4 regions of the Pseudoalteromonas sp. SWN29 genome follow, and region 1 is predicted to be linked to each of the others. Evidence: predicted binding sites of a transcription regulator. Region 1 holds the regulator's gene; each other region holds the start of a gene.

The links. Region 1 encodes sigma-54, which starts transcription at its own class of promoters, with help from an activator protein. Its sites were predicted from a motif close to GTTGGCACGNNNNTNGNNT; they were not measured.
Region 2: the regulator sigma-54 is predicted to act here: its motif matches at 1,704-1,722, upstream of glnA (glutamate--ammonia ligase).
Region 3: the regulator sigma-54 is predicted to act here: its motif matches at 2,038-2,056, upstream of I6F53_RS08615 (EF-hand domain-containing protein).
Region 4: the regulator sigma-54 is predicted to act here: its motif matches at 1,423-1,441, upstream of I6F53_RS05310 (EF-hand domain-containing protein).

Annotation. Positions count from the first base shown of each region.
Region 1 covers NZ_JADYXE010000013.1:13,090-18,213, forward strand. Annotated here, with positions in the region: gene I6F53_RS06795 (HPr family phosphocarrier protein) at 1-129, opposite strand, end outside; gene rapZ (RNase adapter RapZ) at 172-1,017, opposite strand; gene ptsN (PTS IIA-like nitrogen regulatory protein PtsN) at 1,036-1,488, opposite strand; gene hpf (ribosome hibernation promoting factor) at 1,493-1,780, opposite strand; gene I6F53_RS06815 (RNA polymerase factor sigma-54) at 1,807-3,306, opposite strand; gene lptB (LPS export ABC transporter ATP-binding protein) at 3,376-4,101, opposite strand; gene lptA (lipopolysaccharide transport periplasmic protein LptA) at 4,098-4,643, opposite strand; gene lptC (LPS export ABC transporter periplasmic protein LptC) at 4,633-5,124, opposite strand, start outside.
Region 2 covers NZ_JADYXE010000007.1:39,725-44,848, forward strand. Annotated here, with positions in the region: gene I6F53_RS04060 (DUF4124 domain-containing protein) at 1-128, opposite strand, end outside; gene glnA (glutamate--ammonia ligase) at 242-1,648, opposite strand; gene typA (translational GTPase TypA) at 2,156-3,979, shown strand; gene I6F53_RS04075 (hypothetical protein) at 4,124-4,738, shown strand; gene I6F53_RS04080 (CBM9 family sugar-binding protein) at 4,891-5,124, opposite strand, start outside.
Region 3 covers NZ_JADYXE010000017.1:74,810-79,933, reverse strand. Annotated here, with positions in the region: gene rluB (23S rRNA pseudouridine(2605) synthase RluB) at 1-736, opposite strand, end outside; gene scpB (SMC-Scp complex subunit ScpB) at 733-1,323, opposite strand; gene I6F53_RS08615 (EF-hand domain-containing protein) at 1,475-1,996, opposite strand; gene I6F53_RS08610 (exonuclease III) at 2,223-2,654, opposite strand; gene xthA (exodeoxyribonuclease III) at 2,895-3,701, shown strand; gene I6F53_RS08600 (energy-coupling factor ABC transporter permease) at 3,707-4,354, shown strand; gene I6F53_RS08595 (putative RNA methyltransferase) at 4,351-5,124, shown strand, end outside.
Region 4 covers NZ_JADYXE010000009.1:65,192-70,315, forward strand. Annotated here, with positions in the region: gene I6F53_RS05305 (sensor histidine kinase) at 1-1,146, opposite strand, end outside; gene I6F53_RS05310 (EF-hand domain-containing protein) at 1,477-1,710, shown strand; gene I6F53_RS05315 (hypothetical protein) at 1,735-1,962, shown strand; gene I6F53_RS05320 (EF-hand domain-containing protein) at 2,409-2,645, shown strand; gene I6F53_RS05325 (EF-hand domain-containing protein) at 2,655-2,891, shown strand; gene I6F53_RS05330 (amidohydrolase) at 3,025-4,701, shown strand; gene I6F53_RS05335 (FlgO family outer membrane protein) at 4,805-5,124, shown strand, end outside.

The sequences.
Region 1 (5,124 bases):
AGCTTCTTTGTCATCTTGAAATAATGTAATTGTCGCATCAAACTGCACTGCTAATTGGGCAAGCACGGTGGCTGCTCTGGCGTGCAATCCTAATTTGTTTTTTATTAAAAAAGTGTCTTCACAATGCATAACTTACTCTACCTAAGCTGAACAGGTGATTATTCAGCTATATTATTTTTCTTGTTCGCGATGGCGAATTTTAACATTGGGATGTGTCATTGCAAAACTTTCACCGATAGTTTGCGCTAAATATACAGAGCGATGTTGTCCGCCTGTACACCCAATAGCAATGGTTAAATAACTGCGGTTATTTCGCTCTAAGTGCGGTAACCATGTTTGTACAAATGTCTGAATTTGCCATGTGAATTTTTGCACTATGCTGTGATTGGCCAAATAATCTTTAACGGGTTGATCTAACCCATTTAAAGGTTTTAATTCAGGTTCCCAATGTGGATTTGGTAAAAAGCGTGCATCAAATACGTAATCTGCTTCTTTTGGTATACCGTATTTAAAACCAAACGATTCAAATGTGACAATCAGTTGCTTATCTTTTTTACCTAAAATCTTTTCACGAATAGATTCAGCAAGTTGATGAACACTCAAATCAGTTGTATCTATCATAAAGTCGGCGCGGGTGATTAATACATCAAGTAATTCTTTTTCTTTTTTGATGGCTAAATCAAGAGGCAACGAGTCAATTGATAGTGGGTGTAATCTACGAGTTTCAGAAAAACGTTTGATCAATGTTTGGTCGTCGCTATCTAAATAAAATAACGTAGGTTTTGCAAAGCCAGGCAAGTATTCAAGAATATCGTTAAATTCATCTTGTTGTTTAGGGATGTTACGCACATCAATGCTAACAGCAATTTTATCATAGCTATCAGACACACTGCGAACTAATGAAGGAAGCAAGTTAACTGGAATATTATCTACGCAATAATAACCTAAATCTTCTACAACGCGTAAAGCAACCGACTTTCCAGAACCAGAACGGCCGCTTATGATAATTAACTCCATTTAACACCCTTTATAAAACTATGATTGATTGACAATAACTTGGTAAAGCTCAGCATCTGATTTTGCACTGCGTAACTGTTTACAAAAATCTTTGTTGTTTAGTTTATCAGCAATGGTTGCTAGAGTCTTTAAGTGCTGCTGGTTATCGCCATCTGGTACGATGAGTGCGACGAAAATATCAACAGGGCGATTATCGATTGCATCAAAATTTATTGGAGTTTCGCTAACGAGTACTAAAGCCAAAGGCTCTTCTGCACCGCTCATTCTTCCATGAGGAATGGCAATGCCACGCCCTATACCTGTACTACCCAATTTTTCTCTGCTCATTAAAGCATTAAGAATATCTTGTTGCGGTAAATACGGAAGTTTGTCGTGAGCAAGTTCGCTAATGAACTCTAAAATTCTTTTTTTGCTATTAAAAAGGACCGCAGCTTTGCTGCAGTCCTGGCATATAAGTGAGCTTAATTTCATCATATTAGTGTCGAGCAAGCTTCTCTTTGTGTTTAATTACTTGTCGATCGAGCTTGTCGATCAACGAGTCAATGGCGGCATACATATCTTGATGTTCTGTAGAGGCAAATAGCTCAGCACCGCTTACGTGTATGGTGGCTTCTGCTTTTTGATTTAATTTTTCTACATCGAGAATGACATGAACATTATTAATATGATCAGAGTGTCTTTCTAGCTTCGCAAATTTGGTATTAATATAGTCTCTTAGTGAATCGGTTAATTCTACCTGACGACCAGTTAAGTTTAGTTGCATAAGCATTACCCTCTTTTTTTTGCGTCTTAAATCAAACTTTTACGTTGATTTGACGGTGGAATAGCCAGAGATTCGCGGTATTTTGCGATTGTACGTCTCGCTACTTTAATTCCTTGCTCAGCCAATATATCCGCTATTTTGCTATCACTCAATGGTTTTGCTGAGTTTTCTGCTGCGATTAATTTTCGGATAAGCGCACGGATTGCTGTAGATGAACATTCACCACCGTTTTCGGTGCTTACATGGCTTGAGAAAAAATATTTAAGCTCAAATATACCACGGGGTGTGTGCATATACTTTTGGGTTGTTACGCGCGAAATTGTTGATTCGTGCATTTCTACCATTTCAGCAACATCATTTAAAACCATTGGTTTCATGGCTTCAGGACCGTGTTCAAAAAAGCCTTGTTGTTGCTTAACAATACAATTTGTTACTTTTAATAGTGTGTCGTTTCTACTTTCTAAGCTTTTAATAAACCATTTAGCTTCTTGTAAATGCGAGCGAATAAACTGGCTGTCACCACTGGATTTTACAGTGCGAGACATTGCCGCGTATTGGCTATTAACACGAATTTTAGGCATGCTGTCTGGGTTTAACTCAACAACCCAGCGGCCTTTAATTTTTTTAACTGACACATCAGGAATAACATACTCAGATTCTTCTCTTACAATAGTATCTGCAGGTTTAGGGCTAAGAGTATGTATTAATGTCATTACTTCCTTAAGCTCTTCTTCTTTGAGCTTAGTTTTCTTCATTAATGTACGATAGTCACGAGCAGCTAATAAATCAATATGCTCGGTTAAAATCATTTTTGTTTCATTAATGTAAGGTGTTTCTTTATCAAACTGGTTAAGCTGAATACACAAACACTCTTGTAAACTACGTGCAGCAATACCAACAGGATCAAACAGTTGGATGCGTTTTAATACAGCTTCAATTTCATCAAGTTCGACTTCGTTATCATCTTCGTTTTCTTGATTAAAGCTTTCTAAAATCTCTTCGCAGCTTAGTGTTAAAATACCTGAATCATCGACGGCTTCTACAATCGCAATAGCAATAGCTTCGTCTGTAGGGCTAAATGGCGTTAGTTGTAACTGCCACATTAAATACTCATGGAGCGTTTCAGTAGAGGCGCCTTGGTATATTGATTCGTCTTCAGGCATCGGACCCGATGATGCTGCTGGGGCGGCACTCATGTACTCATCCCAGCTAACATCCATAGCCATGTCGTCACTTAGCGTGTCTTTTGCAAGTGCTTCACCACTATCTTGTTCATATTCGCTTGGAACATCGTCGGCCGATGCGCTAACAGTTATGTCATCTGTATCTGCTTTTTGCTCGTTTTTACCTGCAGCGTCTTCGGAATAGTCTGGTTCTTCAACCTCTAATAGCGGGTTGCTGTCGAGAGCTTCTTGTATTTCTTGCTGGAGATCCAATGTACTGAGTTGCAACAAACGAATAGCTTGTTGCAGCTGTGGAGTCATTGTAAGTTGCTGGCCCATGCGCAGCTGTAGTGATTGCCTCATGTATCTCTAACAATCCTTTTATGTTGTTATAATTAATACTAGCAGATGCTTAAAGACATGGCGTAAATGTTACAGCCTAAATTGCTCGCCTAAGTAAACATCGCGTACTGTTTTATCATTTAATACGTGTTCTGGAGTACCTGATGCAATCAGCTCCCCATGAGAAACAATGTAGGCTTTTTCACAAACATCAAGGGTTTCTCTTACGTTATGATCGGTAATCAATACACCAATCCCACGATTTTTGAGATGTTCTATTATTTTCTTTATATCTAATACCGAAATTGGGTCAACACCTGCAAATGGTTCATCCAATAATATAAATTTAGGATCGGCTGCCAGCGCACGTGCTATTTCCACGCGGCGACGTTCGCCACCCGATAATGCCATACCTTGGCTATCACGAATGTGTTGTATGCTAAATTCATCTAATAATTTATCGAGCGTGTCTTCTCGGGCTTGTTTATTTAGCTCTTTGCGTGTTTCTAAAATAGCCATTAAGTTTTGATAAACAGTCAGCTTTCTGAATATTGAAGACTCTTGTGGTAAGTAGCCAATGCCTAATCTAGCACGACTATGCATAGGTAAAAGAGTAATATCGTTATCATCGATAGAAATTTTACCTTTGTCGCTAGGTACAAGTCCTACTATCATATAAAAAGTGGTAGTTTTACCTGCGCCGTTAGGGCCAAGTAAGCCAACAATACTGCCAGCTTTGACTTCAAGGCCGACGTTTTTTACAACTTCACGGCCTTTATAGCTCTTTGCTAATAGCTCTGCTTTTAATGTGCTCATGGTTGACCTTTGTCGCTTTTTTTACTTTTTTTAGTCTCGATTGGTACTAAAATTGTGTGAACGCGGTCAGTTGAGTTTTCATCTTTTTCGGCACTGATTAGCTGCTGCTCTATATCGTAGGTAATGCTTTTAGCATTTATTTTTTGTCCCGCTTGCGATACTTGTGCATTACCAACAAGCGTTAAAAAACGCTTAGATACATCATAACGTACTTCGTCAGCACTGGCGCTCATAGTCGTGCCATCTGATTGCTTTTCTTCAAAGTGCGCAGGGCTACCTGTAGCAATTAATAATTGTTTATTATCGCCAAGTTCATCGCGTTTATGTACTTCTAAGCGGTCTGCTGTAATTCGGCGATTACCATGAATAATCTCAACGTTTTTCTCAAAAATACCCACGTTAGCTTTTAATTGGCCTTCTTGCTTATCGGCGCTTATTGAAATTTGATTTGCAGCCGGTAGCGAGTTTTGCTCTGCAGCATTACTATTAAACGCCAGTATAAGTGCAGGAATAATAAGTGATTTTAATATTTTATTGGTCATAATATATGGTTCGCGTATGGTTAATTAGTTTTATCACTTCGGTTTTTAAGTCGGCTTCTAGGCCTTTACCAGTGATTTTTAAATTGGGTCCAGTAATGATAACGGGTTGCTCCGAGCGCATTGTTAATAGCTTTATATCTACCTGAATATTATCAGCATTGATTTTGTCTATCATGGCGTTATCGGTTAAGTTTTTGGCAACCACATTACCTTCTAAAATTAATTGTTTGTCTTCGTATAATGTTGCTTCGTCTGCATTTATTTGCCACGTTTGCTTTTCGTTATATAAAGTAAAAATGGGTTTTTCAAAAAATGTAAAACCTAATTGTTGGTATAGCTCCATTTTAGCAGCAGTTACTTTGTGGCTAATTTTACCTTGCTCGTCATAGGCTGTTTGTTTGAGTTCAATGGCTATGTAATCAGGCTTGGCAATAACTTCAGGCTCAGCCTGAGGTGCAACATTAGTTTGTGTAAAATAAGG
Region 2 (5,124 bases), on a different contig from region 1:
TTATGAGGGGTGTCTGAGAACACTAATACGCCATTTTTATCTTTCCAAGCGTATATTTTTGTTTCACCGGCATAACCATAATTACTTAATCCTAAAGTAATTAATAGTAATAAAATCTTGTTATTCACTCTGCAGCCCTGCATTTTTATCGGTAACTTAACTTTAGTGGAGATTGACTAATTTTACCATTAAAAAAGCCCGCAAAGCGGGCTTGAGAACACACATATTTTTTACAGCTTAATTAACAGCTGTAGTACATTTCAAACTCAACTGGGTGAGTTGTCATGTTAAGCTTTTCAACTTCTTGAGACTTAAGTGAGATGTAAGCATCGATTAAGTCATCAGTGAATACGCCACCTTGAGTTAAGAATTCACGGTCTGCGCTAAGTGCAGATAGTGCTTCGTCAAGTGATGCTGCAACAGTTGGAATTTCTGCTGCTTCTTCAGCTGGTAAGTCGTATAAATCTTTATCCATAGCATCGCCAGGATGGATCTTGTTTTTGATACCATCAAGGCCAGCCATAAGCATTGCTGAGAAAGCAAGGTATGGGTTAGCAGTTGGATCCGGGAAGCGTACTTCAATACGACGACCTTTTTCAGATGGAACCACTGGGATACGGATTGATGCAGAACGGTTACGTGCAGAGTATGCAAGCATAACTGGTGCTTCAAAACCTGGTACTAAACGTTTGTACGAGTTAGTAGACGCATTTGCGAAAGCGTTAATTGCTTTAGCATGCTTGATGATGCCGCCAATGTAGTAAAGTGCATCTTCAGAAAGACCGCCGTACTTATCGCCAGCAAAAAGGTTAACACCGTCTTTAGCTAAAGACTGGTGACAATGCATACCAGAACCGTTATCACCAACAACTGGCTTAGGCATAAACGTTGCTGTTTTACCGTATAAGTGAGCCATGTTATGGATAACATATTTCATTTCTTGAATTTCATCCGCTTTTAATACCATTGTATTAAAGCGAGTAGCGATTTCGTTTTGACCTGCTGTTGCTACTTCGTGGTGATGTGCTTCTACTACTTGGCCCATTTCTTCTAGAACTAGACACGTAGCTGAACGCCAATCTTGGAAGTCATCAACTGGAGCAACAGGGAAGTAACCGCCTTTAACACCTGGACGGTGACCAGTGTTGCCATCTGCATATTCTTTATCTGAGTTCCAAGCAGCTTGCTTAGAATCAATTTTGTACATAGAACCAGACATATCTGATTTGTATTTAACATCGTCAAATACGAAAAATTCTGGCTCAGGGCCAAATAAAACAGTGTCTGCAATGCCTGTAGAACGCATGTAATCTTCAGCACGCTTAGCAACAGAACGCGGGTCGCGCTCATAGCCTTGTAGTGTAGAAGGCTCTACTACGTCACAACGTAAAATTAATGTCGCTTCTTCAGTGAAAGGGTCTAGTTTGATTGACTCAGGAACTGGCATTAATACCATGTCTGATTCGTTTATGCCTTTCCAGCCTGCAATTGAAGAACCGTCGAACATTTTACCGTCTTCGAAAAAATCTTCATCAACTTGGTGATGAGGAATCGATACATGTTGCTCTTTACCCTTAGTGTCAGTAAAGCGTAAATCAATGAACTTGACGTCATTTTCTTTAATAAAATCTAAAACCGATTGTGACATGTGTCCTCCAACTATTGGGTTTTGTTATTGCTGCATAATTGCTTTGGTATTTACTAAGCTGATTTTGTGCCATTATTGTAACTGGCTGTTTATAAATTAAAAAAATATCATTGCATCAAAATGGAATATACAAATGCACCATATTGGTGCGTAAATATTCCATTTTAGTGCAAAATTTACAGAGCGTAATTTGTTGTTAATTTAATCAGCTGAAATTAGCATAACCTAAATGCAAAAGAGTAACAAAAAGATCGGAAAAATAGCCAAAAAGACTGTTTTTCAAAAAAATATTGAAATTTAATTCATATAATTGTCATATATAAAACAGATACTTAGTAAAAGTATTGAGAAAGTTTTAAAATATGTATTGGATAAACTTTCATCCATGTCATTAATGAGGGATAATATGCGCCCTTTTAAATCCTATGCTGGGACATCTCGCGAAAGCGTGGATGAGTGCGTAGATCTTGCAGGATCATTGAGAATTTAATTTCTCTGAGTAAATATATGAGCATCGAAAAGTTAAGAAATATAGCGATTATCGCGCACGTTGACCACGGTAAAACAACTCTGGTTGACAAACTACTTGAGCAATCAGGTACATTAGAAACACGCGGCGGTAACGAAGAGCGCGTGATGGACTCAAACGACATTGAGAAAGAACGTGGTATTACCATTTTGGCTAAAAACACAGCCATCTCTTGGAACGACTACCATATCAATATCGTAGATACTCCGGGACACGCCGATTTCGGTGGTGAAGTTGAACGCGTACTTTCGATGGCTGACTCAGTATTATTACTTGTTGATGCTCAAGAAGGTCCAATGCCACAAACGCGTTTCGTTACGCAAAAGGCATTCGCGCAAGGCTTAAAGCCAATCGTAGTTATCAATAAAATTGATAAGCCAGGTTCACGTCCTGATTGGGTTATGGATCAAATCTTTGATTTATTCGACAACCTTGGCGCAACTGACGAACAGTTAGATTTTAAAGTAATCTACGCTTCAGCTATCAACGGCTGGGCAACACTAGATTTAGACGAGCCATCAGACAACATGGAACCTATGTTCAAGATGATCGTTGACGAAGTATCACCACCGGATGCAGATCCTGAAGGTGACTTCCAAATGCAAATTTCTCAACTAGATTACAACTCTTATGTTGGTGTAGTTGGTATTGGTCGTATTAAACGTGGTTCTGTTGCTCCTAACCAACAAGTTACTATTATCAGTGCTGATGGCACTACACGTAATGGTAAAATTGGCGCAGTACAAAGCTACCTAGGTCTTGAACGTATCGAAACTGATAGAGCTTACGCTGGTAACATCGTAACTGTAACAGGTATTGGTGAGCTTAAGATTTCTGATACAGTTTGTTTCCCAGGAAACGTTGAAGCATTACCACCACTAAGTGTTGATGAGCCAACTGTAACAATGACATTCTCTGTAAATAACTCACCTTTCTGTGGTAAAGAAGGTAAGTTTGTAACGTCACGTAATATCCGTGAACGTTTAGACAAAGAATTAGTACACAACGTAGCACTTCGCGTTGAAGATACTGGTAGCCCAGATAGCTTCCGTGTTTCTGGTCGTGGTGAATTACACCTAGGTATCTTAATCGAGAACATGCGTCGTGAAGGTTACGAGCTTTCAGTTTCTCGTCCAGAAGTTATCTTACGTACTGTAGATGGCGTTCTAGAAGAACCGTTTGAAACAGTTACTATTGACTGTCAAGACGAGCACCAAGGTTCTGTTATGGAGCAAGTTGGCCTACGTAAAGGTGAACTTACTAACATGACTCCAGATGGCAAAGGCCGTATGCGTTTAGATTTCATGATCCCTAGCCGTGGTTTAATTGGTTTCCAAACTGATTTCATGACGCTTACTTCGGGTTCTGGTCTTATGTACCATACGTTCGATCATTACGGTCCTCACAAAGGTGGCGACATCGGTGTTCGTAAGAACGGCGTAATGATTGCAAACGCAACAGGTAAAGCACTTACTAACGCATTATTCAACTTACAAGAACGCGGCCGTTTATTCATCGGTCACGGTGTTGAAGTATACGAAGGTATGGTTATCGGTATTCATAACCGTGATAACGACCTTACAGTTAACGCCCTTAAAGGCAAGCAGTTAACTAACGTACGTGCATCTGGTACTGATGAAGCGCAAACGCTTTCTCCACACCTTAACTACTCACTTGAGCAAGCGCTTGAGTTCATCGATGATGACGAGCTAGTTGAAGTAACTCCACTAAACATTCGTATCCGTAAGCGTTACCTTACAGAAAACGAACGTAAACGTGCAGGTCGTGGACCAAAAGCATAATCTATTAATTTAGAATTATGATTTTAAAAGCCGCTGTATTGCAAAATACAGCGGCTTTTTTGTGGGTGAGATTCATTTATTTAAATTTAAATGAGTGCTATTTTGAATATTAAATAAATTGGAAAATGTAAAAAGGAATTAACTATGCATACTGGAATATTACTTAAAAACGATGATGGTGAAACATATATTTTAGAGAAGCAATATGAACTGTATTACAATTTCACGGTAGACTGTTTTTTTTCAATACAAGCAGCGTATCCTAAATATAAAGAAGCTAGGGAGAAATCAGGTCAGTTAAGTAAAGAAGATAGATTGCATATTCATTCTTTCATATTTTATTCAAATTCTTTCGTTTTATATGCTGCGCTCACATTAGAAGCATATATTAATTATTATGGCGCAAGGTATTTGAAGTTAAGCAATCGACTTAAAAATTTGAGGGTTAGAGATAAATGGAAAGATTATATAAAGTTAAAATTGGATATAGATCTTGATAAAGAGACTAATGAAAAAATAAGTAAAATAATTAACTTGAGGAATACTCTTGCTCACTCTAATGCTGAGAAAGTACTTCTAAATACAAGCGACAACGGTTGGGAAAAAAATATTCAAGCAAGGTTAGAAGTTTTAGATAAAGGACAATTCCTATTTGACTTGAACAGTATTTTTAAAAGAGTATTTGAGTTTGATGAGTCGGAAAAAAAAGACTTTGAAAATAATCATTGGCTAGTCGATCTAGAAAAAACTCAAGATTAATATTGTTACAGGTCAAGTAGGTAATATTTTTACTTTGATCTTTATTTAAGTAATCGATAATGCAAAGCTCTCGCGTTTGTTGGTAGGGTATCTTTTCGTTGGGTTTCGCTTCGCTCAACCCAACCTACTTAATTTTTTATTGGTGGGGTGGCTTACTTTTTAGGGAGTAGGGTTATTTTGCCAAATACATCTGCGTCTATAAATCCACGGTTTCTGTCGCCGTTTACTGGCTGTACTTCGTGTGAACCCATAAAGTGCTCGCGCACTTTGCTGCCGTCGTTATCGCAATACGCTAACATAAAGCCAATGACTTGCTTTTCGCTCAGTGTAAGTGGGGTGTTTTTAGCTCCTTCTTTATAATCATTAGGGTAGAGTTTTATTGCTAC
Region 3 (5,124 bases), on a different contig from region 1:
CAGTTTTACGTAAGTAGTTTACTGTTTCTAAATCATACTCCATCCAACCACCTTGTGGCACGCGCTTATCAAGCTCTAGCTTACCGTAACGAATACGGATAAGACGAGATACTTCTGCATCTTGAGACTGCCATAAACGACGAACTTCGCGGTTACGTCCTTCATTTAACGTTACGTTAAACCATCGGTTAACGCCTTCGCCACCCATAGGGGTTACAGTCGTGAATTTGGCTGGACCATCTTCAAGCTCAACACCACGTAGTAAGTTTTTAACCGTTTCATTGGTTACTTCACCAAATACACGTGCAGAGTATTCACGCTCTACTTCATAGCTTGGGTGCATTAAGCGGTTTGCCAGTTCACCATCGTTTGTAAAAAGCATTAAACCCGATGTATTAACGTCTAGTCGACCAACCGCAATCCAGCGATCGCCATCAATACGCGGAAGTCGGTCAAATACAGTACGACGCCCTTCTGGATCTTTACGTGTGCTTAACTCACCTTCTGGTTTGTTATACATAATTACACGACAGATTCGGTCTGCTTTTTCTTCAATTTTTACACTGTGGCCGTCAACACGAATCAAATCGGTTTCTTCAACACGGTCACCTAACTTTGCCACTTTACCGTTTACACTAACGCGGTTTGCGTCAATGTATTTTTCCATTTCACGGCGTGAGCCTACGCCTGCACGGGCTAAGACTTTTTGTAACTTTTCACCTTGTATAATACTCATTCGGATGGTTCTCTCACAGAAGGATCGCTCAATAACTGGTTAATTTTACTTTGCTGCTCTATTGGCAAAGCAGGTAAGTTTTCAAGTCCAGTTAACGAAAAATAATCTAAAAATTGCTTAGTAGTTGCATATAAAGCCGGCTTTCCCGGAACCTCTTTATGCCCTACCACTTTAACCCACTCTCTTTCGAGTAAGGTTTTAATAATATTCGAACCCGTAGTAACACCTCTTACTTGCTCAATTTCGCCACGTGTAATGGGCTGCCTATATGCAATAAGTGATAATGTTTCTAGTAAAGCACGCGAGTACTTTGGTGCGCGTTCTTGCCACAAGTTATTTAGCCAAGGGCTTAAACTACTGCATGCCTGAAACCGATATCCACTACCCACTTCAACTAGGCGAATACCACGAGTTTGAAAATGTTCTTGTATTGTATCTATTGCGTCATTTATTCGCGCCATAGAAATAGCTAAATCTATTAATACGATGTCTTTGAGGTGGCGTTTACTAACAGGCTTATCTGCAACAAAAATAGCTGCTTCAATGATCTCAACTAGTTGTTCATCACTAATTCGCCGACCCGCCATACACACTCTTAACAAATAAAAATACACAGCCATCTATTATGACAGAACAACACCAAACTAGGAAAATATATCTATCAAATAACTAAATTTAAAACACAAAAAAGCCAGTGACTAGCACTGGCTTTCAACTTACTTACTAAAATAGTAACTATTAGTTACTTTTAAAAGCTTCTAGTGCGTCATCTTCAGCTACTGCGTTACCGTATTTTTTAATATAACCCATAAACTCGCTTTTACTGATGCGCTTATCTTGGTTTTTATCCATGTAACCAAAATGATTTGAAATGTCATCATCGTTACCTTCAACTACCGAGATATAGCCATTGCTGTCGTTATCTAGACTTGCAAAGCTACTTTCAATTTTATCAAATTTAGCGATTTCAGCTTTAAATGCAGATTCACTTACCTCAGAGTCAGAGGCTACTTTGCCATTATTAAGCTTCATATAAGTGTTAAATTCTTTGCGGCTAATTTCGTTATCCATATTGGTATCAATATTTGAAAAGTGCTGCCAGATATTATCGTCATCTGCTTCAACTTTTGAGATATAGCCATCACTGTCATTATCTAAACTTGCAAAGTCACTTTCTATTTTTTCAAGACCTTGATTAGATGAACAGGCTGCTAGGCTTAACGATGCTAAAATTGTTGCTGCTAATGTTAACTTTTTCATAAGACGTATCCTTCGTAATTAATTAAATGTCACTTTAGTTAATACAATTCGGATGCCAATAATAGTTAAACTATATAAATCAATAAGTTAATAATTAACAGTGCATTTATTAAACACTTTCAATAAGTTAAGCTTGCAAGCTTTGCAAACACCCTTGTAATTTTTGCAAAAAATATCCGGTAAAAACCAGATATCTCAATTTTAGTTATTATAGTTGAGCTAATAATTAGATTGCTGCGTTTTGGTAGCGTTTAACAAACTCAGTAACGTTTTGACCATTACATTTTAATGAGTTTAGGTTACCAATTTTTTGACGAACAGGTTCTAAACCTTGTTTTAAAGCCGTCATACATAATTGAGTTTCTTGTTGAGCGTCTTTAGCAAACACTTCTATTTTTTCAGCAGATGCTGAGCTTAGCGTCGTTTTTTTAGCTATATCGCGAATATCCTCGCCATTACATAAAATGCTTTTAGAAAAACGAGACAAGTAAACACCGTGCTGGGCAGCTTCTTTACGAGCAGCACTAAAGCCTTCATTTGCACTTAGTACACATAACTTAGACTCAATTTTGTTATCTTGACTGAAGTAAGTATTGCTTTGTGCTGACGCGGTTGCAGATACTAATAAGGCAGTAGCTAAAAGTAGTTGTGTTTTCATGAGAGATCCTATTTGAACGAGCTAAACAAGTGAATTTCGCGCATTATATATTCAATAAAACTAAGTTCAATTGAATTTTTTATTTATTTAATAAATTAATGCTGCATTTACAATGTTTAAACTTTAGCCACCAATTGATCAACATTTGTGCAGCTATTATCTCAATTCAGTCATGTTATGTACGCGTATTTACTGATACAATTTGAGCCATTAAATAGAACCAATTTTAAGGTAAATTTTATGAAAGTGATTTCTTTCAATATCAATGGTCTGCGTGCTCGTCTTCATCAATTACAAGCAATTATCGACAAACATCAACCAGACGTTATTGGCTTGCAAGAGATTAAAGTTCATGACGAAGCGTTCCCACTAGAAGATGTACAAAAAATGGGATATCACGTCTACTTTCATGGTCAAAAAGCACATTATGGCGTAGCTATGTTATGCAAAAAGGAGCCTAAATCGGTATTAAAAGGCTTTGCCACCGATACAGATGAATCTCAAAAACGCATGATAAGCGTCACTGTTGAGCAAGATAACGGTCGAGATTTAACAGTAATGAACGGCTATTTTCCACAAGGTGATAATATTAATCACGAAACTAAATTCCCTTATAAACGTCAATTTTACAAAGATTTAATGACCCACCTTGAAACCAACCACACACCCGATCAGGACGTAATAGTTATGGGCGATATAAACATATCACCTACTGATTTAGATATTGGTATTGGCGACGTAAATGCAAAACGTTGGTTAAAAACAGGTAAATGTTCTTTCCAACCGGTAGAGCGTGAATGGCTTGCAACATTACTTAATTGGGGCTTTAAAGACACCTTTAGAGAGCAAAACCCTGAAACAGACGACCAATACTCGTGGTTTGACTACCGCTCAAAAGGGTTTGTAGATAACCGTGGACTTCGTATTGACGTTGTTCTTGCAACTAATGAACTTGCTGCACGCTGTATAGATACTGGTATTGATTATGAACTTCGCGGTATTGAAAAACCGTCAGATCATGCCCCTATATGGTCAACATTTAAGTAATTACGATGCTCAGCATAACAATGCAGGGACTACTTTGGTCCCTTGTAATTATCATTGCTATTTTAAGCTTTGATAAAAAAACATATAAATTGCTTTATAGCACATCAGCTCAACAAACGGGTGTGCTAGCGTGTGCGTTAGTGTTTGCAGTGCTTTGGCGAATAAAGGCAGGCATTTTAACGGGCCTTGATTTACACATACTAGGTGTTACTGCCGCTACATTAATTTTAGGCTGGCGATTAACGATTTTAAGTAGCCTACTTGCCACAGCCCTACTCGCTGTATTTGGCCAAATTGAAGTTGAGCTATTACCTGTTCAACTGCTTATTGGTGCGTTTATTCCTATTTTATTAAGCTACCTTGGCTTTATAATTAGTTACCAATATTTGCCTCGTCATTTTTTTGTTTATATATTTGTTTGCGCGTTTATAACCGCAGGATTTATAGCCTGTATAAAAATAGGCATAGGTGCTTTATTTTATTTGGCTATAGGGCAATATAATTGGCAAGAACTTGCAGATAACTACGTTTACTTAAGTGCTATTATTTTGTTTCCTGAAGCGATGCTCAATGGCATGGCTATAACAATTATGATCATTTATCGCCCTCATTGGGTAAAAACTTTTTACGATAAGGACTACCTAGACTCATGAGTCTTGAATATCAATGCCCGCTGTGTAACCTAGCACTTTTAAAAGCTGATTCAACGCTTCGCTGTGCTAACAACCACAGCTTTGATTTTGCCAAAGAAGGCTACGTTAATTTACTGCCTGTGCAGCAAAAAAACTCAAAACAACCGGGTGACTCGCTTGAAATGGTACAAGCAAGACGCGCATTTTTAGAGCGTGGTTATTATCGTTTTTTACAGCAAAGCCTTAGTGATATAGTGAGTAATATAAGTGCAAACACTGTTATTGACTTAGGATGCGGTGAAGGGTTTTATACCCAAGCAATAGCGAGTAAAACAAACGCTATTGTATACGGTGTTGATATTTCAAAACCTGCAGTTAAGTATGCTGCAAAGCGCTACCCTAATTGCCAATTTAGTGTGGCATCAATCAGCCAAGCGCCCTTTAAAAACCAATTTGCTGATGTACTTGTAAGTGTATTTGCACCTTTGTTTGAAGAAGAACTTGAACGTCTTGCAAATCAAAACGCAACATTAGTTGTTGCAAGCCCTGGCCCTTGTCATTTAAAAGAATTGAAATCGTATATATATTCAGAAGTAAACGAACATACTGAAATTACGACTCCAAATGGATTTCAAAAATCAGAACAGATTCTTCTAACAGAGCAAGTAATGCTTGGCTTTGCTGATATTAAAAACTTAATAATGATGACGCCATTCGCGTGGAAATTTAGACCCGAGCACTGGGCAGCACTCGAAGAAAAAGGTGAGCACACTGTCACCTTATCGTTTTAC
Region 4 (5,124 bases), on a different contig from region 1:
TGAAATAAGCTGAATTAAAATCATCTCAATAAGCTCACTAGGTAAAGCAAGCGGTTTATTTGGTAAGTTATTTTGCCATTTTAGAGCCTGCTCACGCGCACTTAAACGATGCTCAAAATGGCTATTAATTTTATTAATAAGATAGCTAAACTCAACTTCGCTTAGGCTGTCTTTACTGGTGCGAATCGCATTATAACTCAGCAGGCTGTCAATCATTGTACGAAGGCGCACCATAGATTGGCTAATAAGCTCAAGCACTGCTTTTTGCTCACCTGTAATTGGGCCTACTATTTCATCAGTTAGTAAATCAGTGCCTTCGACCATTGAAGCAAGCGGCGTTTTTAGCTCGTGTGTTACATGGCGTAAAAAAGTATCTTTTTGCTGCTCAAGCATATGAAGTTGCTCTTGCACCCACTGAAGCTTTTCTCCTAACTCAACTAGCTCAGCGGAGCCTTTAACTGATATTTTTTGCTGCCAATGTCCCTGCCCTAGCTTATCAATAACCGTAGTTAACCCTTTTAGTCGCCCACTTATGCGCCATAAAAAACCACCTCCTACAATTAAAGTAAGCGGAATAAGTGCCACCAGCCAGTTTATAAATGAAGCTTGCAAGCTTGTCAGCTCATTTTGGTTATTGGTAATTTGCGCTTCATTTTTATCACGTAACCATAAAGTAAGCTCAGCAACTAAATCACTCACTGGCACAAATAGCTCCGCTTGTTGTTGTTTTTGCTCAACCAATTCAGCATGCGCGGTTTGTAGGGTGGTATATAAGCGCTGCCATTGGTGAGTATAATCTTTATTCGTGTTTACAAATTTAAGCTCATCGATACTTTGCAGGGATGACTGCCATTTATCGACAATGAGTTTATCGAGCGATTCACTTTTTAATACCCAGTTTTGCCTAGTGGCGCGCTCAAGGCTGTTGAGTTCTTGCTTTAGAGTATTAAACGATTTGGTAACTTGGTAGTTGTTACTCACAATACTTTGAGTCACTGCTAATTGCTTGTTAAGCGCATTTAAAAACACAATTACCACTATAGAAAGGGGGAGTAACGAAAGCAGCATACTCATTGCAAATTGCCCAATTAAATTAGGCCGCCAGTTAAGCATTGCTTGGTATTTTTTAGCTATGGTTGCTGGCATTGCGTTTCGTCCTTTTAAGTTAAGCGCTCTATTATTAAGTGCTTACCTTATACGCTAGCTGAACCAGCAATTATATTTAATACGATTAACAACTAACACTAACAAAATAGCGTGTCGCCAAATGGAGACAACGTAAGTCATTGATTTTAAATCCCTCTCATCAACATCATTAAATAATGTTGCAAAAGGCACACAAAAATTACAATAAACCCCGTAAAAATTTCTCACACTCTTAAAGTGAAAACAATAAACTACTGAAAAATAACAATAATTATTTTTGGCATCATTTTTGTAATAGGAATAATAACTTTAATCAATAAGGAAATAATTATGAACAAACGCATTTTAGTAATTTCATCATTACTGGCTTTAGGCTTTTTAGGCGCTAACGCACACGCTATGGACGTTCACGCCACCTTTAACGAGCTTGATAAAGACAGTAACGGCACATTAAGTGAAGCCGAAGCAGGTGAAGATGCTGTTTTACACGAGAATTTTTCACAAATTGATACCAATCAAGACGGTCAATTGTCGCTAGATGAATTCAAAAAGTTTATCCAATAAACTCATTTAATAAGGAACGTGATTATGAAACAACTTATAGCCGCTTTTTCATTAATGTTTTTAGCCATTAGTGCAACCGTACTAGCATCGCCAATAAACGTGCGTTTTTCCCATTTAGATAAAAATATGGACGGACAAATATCAATTGTAGAAGCAAAAGAAGACAAAGAAGTAATGAGACAGTTTGCCGACTTAGATGAAGACGGTGATGAAAAAATCTCAAAAAAAGAATTTGAAAGCTTTAAACCTTAGGGCCTGTTGATCTTTCAAGGTTAAATTTGCAGCAGTCTGTTTGGTATTTAGTCAAGGCAGAGCCTATGCAGTGTGGTTATTCCCCATAAATGGGCGATAACGTAGCATTAATGCCAAACAGGCGCTGCCCAAAGGGTTCTTCCTAGGGGCTACTTACTCTTTGTTGCTCGGTTTTTACTTAGCCCACTAGGTTACAAATCTCGCGCCGCGATTAAATAGCCCCTAGTTTGAACAAATTTTAATCCGCAAAGATCAACAGACCCTAATGAGTAATTACTGATTAAGCTTTACTTAAGCTTGTTATAGGTAGACTGGAATTAAAAGCATTTGCCATAATCCCTGAGGGAGTGTGTAAAAGGATTTAATGTTGGGAGTTAAATTACGGCAAGTGCTTTTTCCTCTTATTTCAGCCACAAAATTTTAATACATCTTTTGGAAGGAATACCATGAGGATACTTTCCCTAGTTATAAGCATTTTTATGCTACTAAGTTTTGATGCCGCTGCACTTGATGTGAAGCAACGCTTTGATCACCTTGATAATGATAAAAGTGGCTATCTGACACATGACGAACTTGCTCCCCAGCCACAACTTTTAAACACATTTGTAAAATGGGATAAAAATCAAGATAACCAAATTTCGTTAATCGAATTTAAAAATTACCTTACTAATAACCTCTACTGAGTATTTTTCATGAAAAAAACAAGCTATATAACGCTTTTTGCGTTTAGTATTTTTAGCACATTAGGCTTTGCTGCAAGCAACAATATTGCAGAGCAATTTGAAAAACTTGATAGAAACCAGGATGGTTTTTTAACACGCGCAGAAACAGCAGTAGATCCCGCTCTTTGGTCTCGGTTTTCAAGCTACGATCAAGACAAAGACGGTAAGCTAACGCTAAGTGAATACAGCTTATACGCTAGTAAATAAACCCTTTCAAAAGCTAGATATTTTTATGTTCTAGCTTTACTACTTTTTTCCTCTTCATAATTTGTCTCACATATTGGTATTATAAAATTGGGTTTGCTAATGTTAACGCACTAACAATAAAAAATAATGCCTTATGCTACTCAAAAAAATAATCAAACCACTCATACTAGCCAGCCTTTGCGCAAGCTCTAGTTACACTCTCGCACAAACAAAAGTAATTTATAACGCCAATGGCTACACGCCTTTATATCAAGGTGAAGTACAGCAATTCACTACCCTCGTTATTAAAAATGGCAAAGTAGTAAAGCTAGGTAGCGATACACTTAAAGATAGTTACCCAGACGCTAAACTAATTGATGCACACGGTAATACCTTATTACCTGGCTTAATTGATGCCCATGGGCACGTTATTGGCCTAGGAGATAACTTATCGCAACTTGATGTACGCGGTGCAATATCGGTTGATGAAGTAACAAATAAACTAAAAATATTTGCCGATAAAAAACAAGGCTGGATTATAGGACGTGGTTGGAACCAAGAACTTTGGGCTGATACACGCTTCCCTACAGCTAAAGATCTAGACAAAGTAGTGAGCGATCGACCAGTGGTACTTTCCCGGGTTGATGGCCATGCCATTTGGGTTAATTCAAAAGTGCTCGAACTTGCTGGTATTACCGCCCAAACAAAAGCCCCTGAAGGAGGTGAAATAATTAAAGACGAATTTGGTAATCCTACAGGTATTTTTGTAGATAAAGCAGAATCGTTAATTACCCAGCATATGCCAGCCCCCTCAAGGCAAGATATAAGTGACTCACTAGATGCAGCAGGTAAGCATTTATTAAGTTTAGGCATTACCTCTACTCACGATGCTGGCATTGATAAAACCACATGGGAAGTTTACAAAGAGCGCGGCGACCTTGGTAATTTACCGCTACGTATTGTGGCAATGTTAAGTGGTGCAAGCCCTGATTTAGGCACAATGTTAAAAGCAGGCCGATACCACGACAAAAATGACTTTATGGAAATTCGCAGTGTTAAAGTTTACGCCGATGGCGCACTGGGCTCTCGCGGCGCCGCTCTGATTGAAGAATATGCAGACAGATCTGGCCACCATGGTTTAATGCTTGAAACACAAGAAAAACTCGAAGCGCTCTTTACACAAAGCTTTAAAAGCGGCTTTAGCGCAAACACCCACGCAATTGGCGATAAAGCAAATAAAGTAGTACTCGATGCCTATCAAAATGTGTTTAAAAAAACCGGCGGTATATTACTGCGCAATCGTATCGAGCACGCACAAATTGTAACGCCTGAGGATATCCCTCGTTTTAAAGCGTTAAAAATAATTCCTTCTATGCAGCCAGTGCATGCCACTTCTGATATGCATATGGTAGAGCAGCGTTTAACTGAAAAACAATTAAGCGGTGCCTACGCTTGGCAAACATTTTTAAAGCAAGGGTCTGTTGTTGCAGCAGGATCTGATTACCCTGTAGAGCTTGCAAATCCATTTGATGGTTTGTATTCAGCTATCACACGCATGGATCATAACAAGCTGCCTGAAAATGGCTGGCGTCCAAGTGAAGTATTAAGCCGCGAAGATGCATTACGAGCATTTACTCTCGGTGGCGCTTATGCGGCCCATCAAGAATTTAAAGTGGGTAGTTTAGAAAAAGGAAAATGGGCCGACTTTATTTTAATTGATAAAGACTACTTTAAAGTGCCTGTTGACGAGATATACAAGACGAACGTACTACAAACATGGGTAGCAGGTAAGCTTCGCTATAAAAAAGAAGAGGTTACAAAAACACCATAATCAAAAATAAACAAATTAATTATTAAATTTAATTAAAGTAATCAAAAAGTGTGTCGATAAGGAGGGGTATTTATAAAATTCCCTTATGTTTCAGGAAGAAAACATGTTATCAAAAAAGATATCTCTTACTTTATCGACACTTTTTACACTTTCACTTTCAGCGTGTTCTACTCATCCCATTTATAATGGACATGCACCACAAAACAATATTGGCTATAATAACGCTCACAATCGCTATGCTGAATATAACCAGCCTCGCGTTAGTAACTGGCAGTTTCCTGAAAATAATTACCGCCCAATTAACAGCAGTAAGTTACTAAGTAATTATACAGAGCAATTAGCAATGAAGCTGATTGAAAATATGAATTACATAAATAGTAGTACGCCTATCGCTATCACTTCGTTTGTAAATTTAGACGATAA